DNA from 4 places in the Streptomyces sp. NPDC001606 genome. Region 4 is predicted to be linked to each of the others. Evidence: riboswitches for the same ligand, from Rfam matches in the RefSeq annotation. Region 4 holds a riboswitch; each other region holds the start of a gene.
The links. Region 4 has a riboswitch for cyclic di-AMP ahead of ACWCV9_RS24620 (M23 family metallopeptidase). Riboswitches for the same ligand answer to the same signal wherever they lie in the genome.
Positions count from the first base shown of each region.

Region 1: another riboswitch for cyclic di-AMP. It lies ahead of ACWCV9_RS22300 (C40 family peptidase); the one in region 4 lies ahead of ACWCV9_RS24620 (M23 family metallopeptidase).
Region 2: another riboswitch for cyclic di-AMP. It lies ahead of ACWCV9_RS28200 (transglycosylase family protein); the one in region 4 lies ahead of ACWCV9_RS24620 (M23 family metallopeptidase).
Region 3: another riboswitch for cyclic di-AMP. It lies ahead of ACWCV9_RS36710 (M23 family metallopeptidase); the one in region 4 lies ahead of ACWCV9_RS24620 (M23 family metallopeptidase).

Region 1 is NZ_JBSFHC010000012.1:133,079-135,266, forward strand. It holds gene ACWCV9_RS22290 (ATP-dependent Clp protease proteolytic subunit) at 1-507, shown strand, start outside; gene ACWCV9_RS22295 (hypothetical protein) at 515-823, shown strand; cyclic di-AMP (ydaO/yuaA leader) riboswitch at 1,242-1,387, shown strand; gene ACWCV9_RS22300 (C40 family peptidase) at 1,391-1,864, shown strand; gene ACWCV9_RS22305 (ATP-binding protein) at 1,916-2,188, opposite strand, start outside.
Region 2 is NZ_JBSFHC010000018.1:93,075-95,262, reverse strand. It holds gene ACWCV9_RS28200 (transglycosylase family protein) at 250-960, opposite strand; cyclic di-AMP (ydaO/yuaA leader) riboswitch at 964-1,136, opposite strand; gene ACWCV9_RS28195 (transglycosylase family protein) at 1,319-2,188, opposite strand, start outside.
Region 3 is NZ_JBSFHC010000036.1:3,676-5,863, reverse strand. It holds gene ACWCV9_RS36715 (aldo/keto reductase) at 1-104, opposite strand, end outside; gene ACWCV9_RS36710 (M23 family metallopeptidase) at 178-1,209, opposite strand; cyclic di-AMP (ydaO/yuaA leader) riboswitch at 1,219-1,394, opposite strand; gene ACWCV9_RS36705 (PP2C family protein-serine/threonine phosphatase) at 1,653-2,188, opposite strand, start outside.
Region 4 is NZ_JBSFHC010000014.1:115,350-117,537, forward strand. It holds gene ACWCV9_RS24615 (GntR family transcriptional regulator) at 1-297, opposite strand, end outside; gene ACWCV9_RS24620 (M23 family metallopeptidase) at 495-1,238, opposite strand; cyclic di-AMP (ydaO/yuaA leader) riboswitch at 1,251-1,414, opposite strand; gene ACWCV9_RS24625 (M16 family metallopeptidase) at 1,675-2,188, opposite strand, start outside.

The DNA of each region.
Region 1 (2,188 bases), on a different contig from region 4:
GAGGCGGCCGCCAACGACGTGACGGCGCAGTTCATGTATCTGGAACACGCCGCGCCCGACCGGGACATCACGCTGTACGTCAACTCCCCCGGCGGCACCTTCGCGGCGCTGACCGCGGTCTACGACACGATGCAGTACGTCAGTTGCGACGTGGCGACCTACTGCCTGGGCCAGGCCGCCTCCTACGCCGCGGTCCTGCTCGCGGCCGGCGCCCCGGGCAAGCGGTTCACCCTGCCGGGCGCCCGCATGGTGATCGACCAGCCGCGGCTGCCCGAGCCCGTGCGGGGCCGGCCCAGCGACCTGGTCATCCAGGCCGAGGAGCTGGCCCGCACCCGGGCTCTGCTGGAGGAGATGCTGGTACGGCACACCGGGCGCACGGCGGAGCAGGTGCACCGGGACCTGGAGCGGGACCTGGTGCTGGACGCCCACGGGGCGCTGGCCTACGGCCTGGTGGACGGCATCGTGCCCGGCCGGCGTGGCGCGCTCGCCGGCCCGGACGCGGGGTGAACCCGCGATGCTGCCACCGGAACTGCCGCCGCTGCCCGCGCTGACCCGCGCCGAGGGCGAGTTGATCGACCGTTACCTGGAGTCCGTCGATCTGCTCGGCCGGATCAATCCCGCGCGCGCCGGGAACACCTACCACGGGCTGCGCGCGGCGCAGGCGCTGGTGCGCAAGGCCACCGAGCTGCGGGACGCGCTGGACCTGATGCACCGTCGGGGTGAGACGGAGCTGCACGGGCACACGCTGGCACGGGCCTTGCGGGTGCTGGACGGCGAGCGCCGTACCGCGCGCGTCGCGCTCCCGTCCGACGGCGCCGGCTGACCGGACGCGGCGGCGGTCCGACCGGTCCCGGACGTCGACACGCGGCGTTCGGGGCGGACGGGAAACGGTCCGAACGATGTACGGCCGACCGGTGTATATCCGGCGCCGTTTCCGGTCCGCACGAGTTGCGCACGAACCATGTTTGAGCCTCATCCGGAACCACTGCGTCCCAGGTCCGGGGCTACGTCCGGGATCTGACGGCGGCTCGAACGGAACACTGTCCACCCGAACGGGTGAGTGGTGAGTAACGCCACAAATCCTCGATTTCATTGGGATTTTCGGACAGCGGTAAGCCAAGATCCCTGTCTGACGACAAGCCCCCGCCACCGCGGCGGGGCGGTCCGGGCGGACGCCGAGTCCTGCCGCCACCCGGATGACCGGTCGACAGGAGTGGATCGGCAGGAGTGGAGGACCCAAGCAAGACGGGTCGCCGACGCGGACGTTCGTCGCGGACGAACGGGCGTGCCGAGCAACCCTTGGGGTGAAGCCGCAGCGATGCGGCCGGGCAACTTCGCCAGCCCGAATCCGACAGGTCATCCTTCACAGGCGGCTGACGAAGGGTTGCGCATGACTGCGCTCAATCGTGTCCCGTCGCTCATGGCCCGGGCCGGTACGGCCTCGGCTCTCACCCTCGCCGCCGTGGGCGGCTCGATCGCGGTGCCGGGCCTGTCCGCCGACGCCTCGGCGGCGACCCTGGCCTCGAAGGCGCTCCAGGTCGCGGCCTCCAAGAAGGGCGCCCCCTACCAGTGGGGGGCCACCGGACCGCGCCGGTTCGACTGCTCGGGTCTGACGCTCTACTCGTTCAAGAAGGCCGGCAAGACCCTGCCGCGCACCGCCGCCGGGCAGTACAACAAGACGCACCACATCTCGGCCCGCAACCGCAGGGCGGGCGACCTGGTGTTCTTCCACTCGGGTTCCAGCGTCTACCACGTCGGCATCTACGCCGGCCACGGCAACATCTGGCACGCCCCGAAGTCCGGCGACGTGGTCAGGCTCCAGAAGATCTGGACCCGGAGCGTCTGGTACGGCCGGGTCAGCTGACCCGGCACCGGCTGTGGAGCGGCCTCGGGCCCGTGGCCGCTCCGCACGCCGTCAGCGCCGGATGTCGGCGCGACGGGCCGCCGCCGGGCGCTGCGCCGCCGTCGGTACCGGCTCGGCGGGGACGGCCCAGGGGAGTTCGATCGAGACCGTCTTGCCGCCCTCCCGGGTGGGCCGGACACGGAGCCGGCCTCCGCACTCCGCGGTGAGCCAGCGGATGATGACCATGCCGCGGCCGTTGTCCTGCTGCACGGCAGCGGGCAGTCTCTTCGGAAAGCGCGGATGGCTGTCCGTGACCCCGATGCGCAGCTGCTCGTCACGGTCCAG
Region 2 (2,188 bases), on a different contig from region 4:
CCATTGTTCACCGTCGGAACAAAGGGGGGTGCGGAAGAACAGCGGACGACGGCTCGGCAAAGAGCCCGGCCGGCCCGGAGCGGCCGGGGGCCGGTCATGGAAAAGCCCCGCCCCGGCGCGTACGGGGGAGAACGCGCCGGGGCGGGGGGCCCGCGGGGACGGGGGGTCGGCCCTCACCGGGGCTTCACTCGGCTGCGAGTGTGGGGGGCCCGGTGGTGAGGGCGCTGTGGCTCTGCGCGGGGCCGCAGGTCACTTCAGGTGCAGCTGCTGGCCCGGGTAGATCAGGTCGGCGTCCGTGACGATGTCCTTGTTCAGGTCGAACAGCTTCTTCCAGCCGCCCTGGACGTGGTGCTTCTCGGCGATGGTGCTGAGGGTGTCGCCCGCGACCACCTTGTACTCGCCGTCGCCCTTCTTGACCTTCTTGCCGGTCGGCGTGGTCACGGTCTTGCTCGGGGACGGGGTGGTGCGCTGGGTGGAGCGGGTGGCGGCCTGCCCGTCGGTGGAGCGGCTGGTGGTGCCGGTGCTCTTGGTCGTGGAGCCGGTGCTCTTGGTCGTGGAGCCGCCGGCCGGGGCGGAGCCGTTGTACGGCGTGCTCGTCAGGCCCGTGCCGCAGACCGGCCAGGCACCCTTGCCCTGCGCGGCGAGGACCTTCTCGGCGACGGAGATCTGCTGCGCCTTGCTGGCCTTGTCGGCGGTCGAGGCGTAGGCGGTGCCGCCGTACGCGGCCCAGGTGGAGGCGGAGAACTGAAGACCGCCGTAGAAGCCGTTGCCGGTGTTGATGGCCCAGTTGCCGCCGGACTCGCACTGGGCGACGGCGTCCCACTGGGAGGCGGTGGCGGCGGAGGCGTTGCCGGCCGCCATCAGCGGGGCGGCGACGGCGGCGCCGGCGACACCGGCGAGTGCGACGGCGCGGACGGCCTTGGACGGACGACGGTGCTTGCCCTTGCCGGAAAACAGCATGGATCATCCCCTCACCGACGCCTGCGAGGTGAGCTGTCGGGTTCGGGCCGGTTGAGTTGCCCGGCCGCACTCCGCTTGCGCGGGGCGCGGCTTCACCCCAAGCCGGTTCCGGCCTCAACGGCCGGTCACGGCACCTACCTTGGTTCCCCCGCTCCTGCCTGCGGCGCTCGAAGCGACGACTGTTCCCGGGTGGCCGCTGGCAGGATTCGGCGTTGCGACCGCCGGGGCTCGCGGTGGCGAGCGGTCCTGACCGTAGACACGCGATCGGCGGAATTTCAAAGACGATCAGGGCTTCTGAGACTCATCCCACACTTTCGCCAAAACGGACATTAGCGATCAAGCAGGGCGTCAACTGGCCCTAATTTACGCCCGTTTCGGTACCGACTTTCAGCGTCTGACCGGCACTGATGTCGTTCGGGTCGGACCCGATGGACTTCTGGTTCTCGGCGTAGAGGGCATGCCATCCGCCGTCGACCCCAAGGGAGTCCGCAATGGAGGTGAGAGAGTCCCCCGCGCGCACGGTGTAGGTGTCCGGCCGACGGGAGGCATGGCGGCCCGAAGCGGCGTCGTTCTGACCGTTTGTCACGTTTTCGTCCGCACTGTCCCCACGGTGACGCCCGCCACTGCTGAGCGAACCGGTGTCCACCAGGCTCCAGGAGCCGGCGCTCTGCTGGGTCGGGTCCGGATCGTCCGCTTCCGGCGTGTCCGGGGTGGAAGTGTCGCTTTCCTTGGGGTTCTGGCTGCCGGTCGGCGCGGAGGTGCCCGGCTTCGGGGTGCCGCTCGGGGTGGAGCCGTGCGCCTTGCCGTGGTGCGCGCCGGAATCCTTGCCCGTACCCGAGGAGGGGGTCGAGGCGGGGTCCTGGGTCGAGGTGGAGGGGCCGGAGGAGCCGGCGCCGCCGGAGCCGGTGCCGCTGTCCGTGCCGGAACCGGAACCGGACGGCGAGCCCGTCGAGTCCGCCGAGCCGGTCGAGCCCGTCGTCGGGTCGGACGGCGTACCCGCATCCGACGAGCCGGACGAACCGGAGCCGTCCGTGGAACCGGACGAGTCGCCCGTGCCGCCGGTGCCGCCGGAGCCGCCGACGCCCGTGTCGACGTCCACCGAGCCGGAGTTCGCGGTCAGCCCGGACAGCAGGGCGCAGGTGGCCCAGGGCGTGGTGCCCTTGTCGGCGAGGATCTTCTCGGCGACGGCGATCTGCTGCGAGCGGCTCGCCTGGTCGGGGCTGCTGGC
Region 3 (2,188 bases), on a different contig from region 4:
GCGAAGGAGGTGTCCTCGTCGGCGGTCCAGCCGAAGACGTTGCCGCCGAGGGCGAGCGGGAAGACCTCGAGGTCGGAAGAGCCGAGTGTGCGCAGTGAAGTCATGATCAATACCAACGCCGGCGGGAGGAAGCTCATTCCTCCGCCGGCGCCGTGTTCACCCGGAAAGCCGGGCCTGTCAGGGGTTGAGGCCCTTGTCGCGCAGCCAGGCCATGGGGTCGATGGCGGTGGGCTGGCCGTCCGGGTGGACCTCCAGGTGCAGGTGCGGGCCGGTGACGTTGCCGGTCGCGCCGACGCGGCCGATGACGTCGCCGGTGTTCACCTGCTGGCCGACCGAGACGTTGATCGAGGACTGGTGGCAGTACCAGAGCTGGGTGCCGTCGTCGAGGGTGATGACCGTGCGGTAGCCGTAGGCACCGGCCCAGCCCGCCTCGGTGACCTTGCCGGCGTGCACCGACTTGATGAGGGTGCCGGTGGGGGCGGCGAAGTCCAGGCCGGTGTGGTAGCCGGAGGACCACATGGAGCCGGGCTGCCCGAAGGTGCCGGTGATCGTGTAGGACACGACCGGCAGCGAGTACTGCTTGGCCAGCTCGGCCAGGCGCTTGGCCTCGGCCTCCTTCTTGGCGTCGGCCTCCGCCTTCTGCTTGGCGGCGGCGGCCTTGGCGGCGGCGGCCTGCTCGGCCTTGGCGGCCGCGGCGGCGGTCTGCTTCTCGGAGGCGGCGAGCGCGGCGATGGTGGCCTTGCTGTCGGCCTGCCCCTTCTGCTGCTCGGCCTGGGCCATGATCCGGTTGCGCAGGGCCTCGCCCGCGCCACCGCTCTGCCCGGCCTCGGCCGAGGCCACACCGACGTTGCCGAGCGTGCCGGTGGCGTCCTTGGGGGCGTCGGCGGAGTCGCCGCCGAAGAGGTGCTCGACGGAGTCCAGGTCCGGCATGGAGACGGAGACCGGCACCTTGCCGGGGTTGGCGCTGGCCATGCCGCCCGCGCCGACGGCGGCCATCACACCGACACCGAGGACGGTGGAGCTGCGCGCGAAGCCGCCGCGCTGCTTGGCGACGCGGTGCCGGCCGCGGACCGGAGCGACGGACTCCGCAGTGGGGTTCCACTCCTCCCAGGGGCCGTCCTCGGCGGCGGGGGAGCCGTATCCGAAGGTGTCCGTCTCGCGCTGAGCGGGTATGAACGGGGCTTCTGGGGCAGGCCGGTTGGACGCCACGCGGGCGCGCTCCTTTCCTTCCTCCGCCTACCGGGTTAGCTGACGGGTTCGGAGCAGGAAGGTCTCCTACGCGCGTAAACCGATCGTGGGCCGAGTCCGCTCAGCAAGTCCACGACGGTGTCCGCGTGATTCACCCCAAGGTGGTGGTTCCCCGGTTCCCTTACGGGATTCGGCGCGTGCGCACGGAGCCGCCTCTTGTGACGGCTGGGACGACCGCGCTGCGTTATCGAACGTTAATAGACCTTGCGGTTACTTTCCAAGCCCGTCCAGCTTGATCGTTAACCTTTTATGCCGGCACTTAAGGGTCACAAGACCTGCAAACCGGGCGAGTTGACGGCAGCTCGGCCACCGTTCAGGAGTCACAGCGTTTTTGATGGTGACTCAGATGTTATGCGCACGGAGTCGCCCGGTCACTCACCGTGAGGCCCCCTGCGGGGAGACCCTCAGGGGTGCCGTACGGCGAGCAGCGCCATGTCATCCGCCATCCCGCCCCCGGAGTGCCTGCGCACCTCGTCCGCGAGCCGCCCGAGCAGCGCGCCCGGACCGGCGAAGGTACGGCCGGCGAGCCGCCGCTCGGGGTCGTAGAACCGGCCGTGGGCGTCCCGGGCCTCGGACAGCCCGTCGGTGTAGAGCAGCAGGGTGGCCCCGCCCGGAAAGGCCGCCTCCAGCACCCGGTCCGGCCACTGCCCGAGATCGCCCATGCCGAGCGGCAGCGCGGGCTCGGGCCCGGCCAGTGTGCGCACCGCGCCGTCGGCGTACAGCAGCAGCGGCGGCGGATGGCCGCGGTTGACGACCCGGACGAGCCCCTCGCCGTGCGGAAGTTCGGCCAGTACGGCGGTGGTGAACCCCTCGAAGGCGTCGATACCGTCCCGCCGGGCGCCCTCACGGGCCAGCGCCCGCTCCAGCCGCTGCGCCACCTCCTCCAGCGTGGCCTCCTGCTCGGCCGCCTCCCGGAACGCGCCGATCACCACGGCGACCG
Region 4 (2,188 bases):
GGCCTCGGTGCGCCGCTGCGCGGCCCGCGCCGCCCCGAGCGGCTCCAGCAGCATCCGCATCTCCAGCAGGTCGGCGGCCTCCTGCTCGGTCGGCTCGGCCACGCACGCGCCCGCGTGCCGGCGGGTCACCACGAAGCCCTCGGCCTCCAGGGTGCGCAGCGCCTCGCGGACCGGGACGCGGGAAACGCCGTAACGGCGGGCCAGGACTTCCTCGGTGAGGCGGCCGCCGCGCTCGTAGACACCCGCGACGATGTCGTCCCGGATGGCCGTGCACACCGAGTGCGCCGGAATACGCATGACCGACCTCCGCCTTAATCCCCGTGAAACGTCGACGATGGACGTGTGTTCCGTGACTCTATTGCAATGAGCCGGAATTTCCGACGGCGAGCCGGAATCCAGGGATATTTTTTGGACAGCGGATCAGGCGGACACTGCGAAAAACGGCGAAAGCCCCGGCCGATGGGCCGGGGCCGCCGATGCCGGGCGAGGCCGGGTCAGACGCTCACACCGTGCGAGCGGAGGTAGGCGACGGGGTCGATGTCGGAGCCGTACTCCGGGGTCGTACGGGCCTCGAAGTGCAGGTGCGGTCCGGTGACGTTGCCGGTCGCGCCGGACAGCCCGATGTGCTGGCCCGGGGTGACCTTCTGACCGACCGTGACGCCGATGGACGACAGATGCCCGTACTGGGTGTACATGCCGTCGGCCATCCGGATCACGATCTGGTTGCCGTACGCGCCGCCCCAGCCGGTGGAGACGACGGTGCCGGAGCCGACCGCGAGCACGGGCGTGCCGGTCGCCGCGTGGAAGTCGATGCCGGTGTGCGAGCCGGAGGACCACAGGGAGCTGCTGGCCTTGTAGCCCGTGGAGACGTAGGAGTGCGCTATCGGCGCGACGAAGGCGTTCAGCCGCGCGCGCTCGGCCGCGCGGGCGGCACGGGCCGCGGCCACGCGCTCCTGCTGGGCCTTCTGCGCCGCCGCCCGCTCGACCGCCTGCTGCTGCGCGGCCTCCTTCTGGGCGGCCGCCTGCGCGTCGATGTGCCGGGCGACGTCGTCGCTGACGGTGAGGACCGGGGTGAGGCCGGTCTGCTCGACGGAGTTCTCCGTGGCGAGCGCCGGGGAGGCCGCGAGGGTGCCGATGACCCCGGTGGTGGTGAGGGCCGCGACACCGGCCGCCTGAGCGGTGGTGCGCTTGACCCGGCCGGGCTTGCGGTGCTTCCCGGTGGCGCACATGAACGCCATGAAGTGGCTGTTCCTTTCCTTCCCTCTCGCCTACCGGGTTAGCTGACGGGTTCGGAGCAGGAAGGTCTCCTACGGACCCCCTCGCTCACGCGCGGGCGTCCGATTCACCCCAGGGACTGCTGTGGGTCCCCGGCTCCCCTGGCTCGCGCCGTACGGGGACTCGGCGATGGCTGTCCGGTGCCGCGGGCGCGGCGCACTGTCTACCGACGAACAGCCCGGACGACGCTAAGGGGCGGCGAAGTCAAACCCCAAACGGATCACCGCTTTTGTAGTGCATCCCACAGGGCAGACGGGCAACCTCCGTCCCAAACCGGGCATCTGGGGAACACGGTGCAACAGCCGGGAATGCCGTGGGGCCCTGACGGCCCGTAGGTCGTCAGGGCCCCACGCCCGTGCACTGCCGCCGGGCCATGGCCGGCCGCCGCGCGGCGTTCGGCTAGTCGGCCGCCACCACGGTGACTTCACCGATGCCGAGCGCCTCGACCGGCGCCTTGATCTGCGCGGCGTCACCGACGAGCACGGTCACCAGGCGGTCCACCGGGAAGGCGTTCACGACGGCCGCCGTGGCCTCCACCGTGCCCGTCGCGGCCAGCTGCTGGTACAGCGTGGCCTGGAAGTCGTCGGGCAGGTGCTGCTCGACCTGGTCGGCCAGGGTGCTCGCGACGGCCGCCGCCGTCTCGTACTTCAGCGGCGCCACGCCGACCAGGTTCTGCACGGCGACGTCCCGCTCGGCGTCGGTCAGGCCCTCCGCCGCGAGGGTGCGCAGCACCTTCCACAGGTCGTCCAGGGCCGGGCCGGTGTTCGGGGTGTCCACCGAGCCGCTGATCGCGAGCATCGACACGCCCGTGCCGTCCGGAGCCGACCTGAGGACCTGTCCGAAGGCGCGCACGCCGTAGGTGTAGCCCTTCTCCTCACGCAGGACGCGGTCCAGGCGGGAGGTGAGGGTGCCG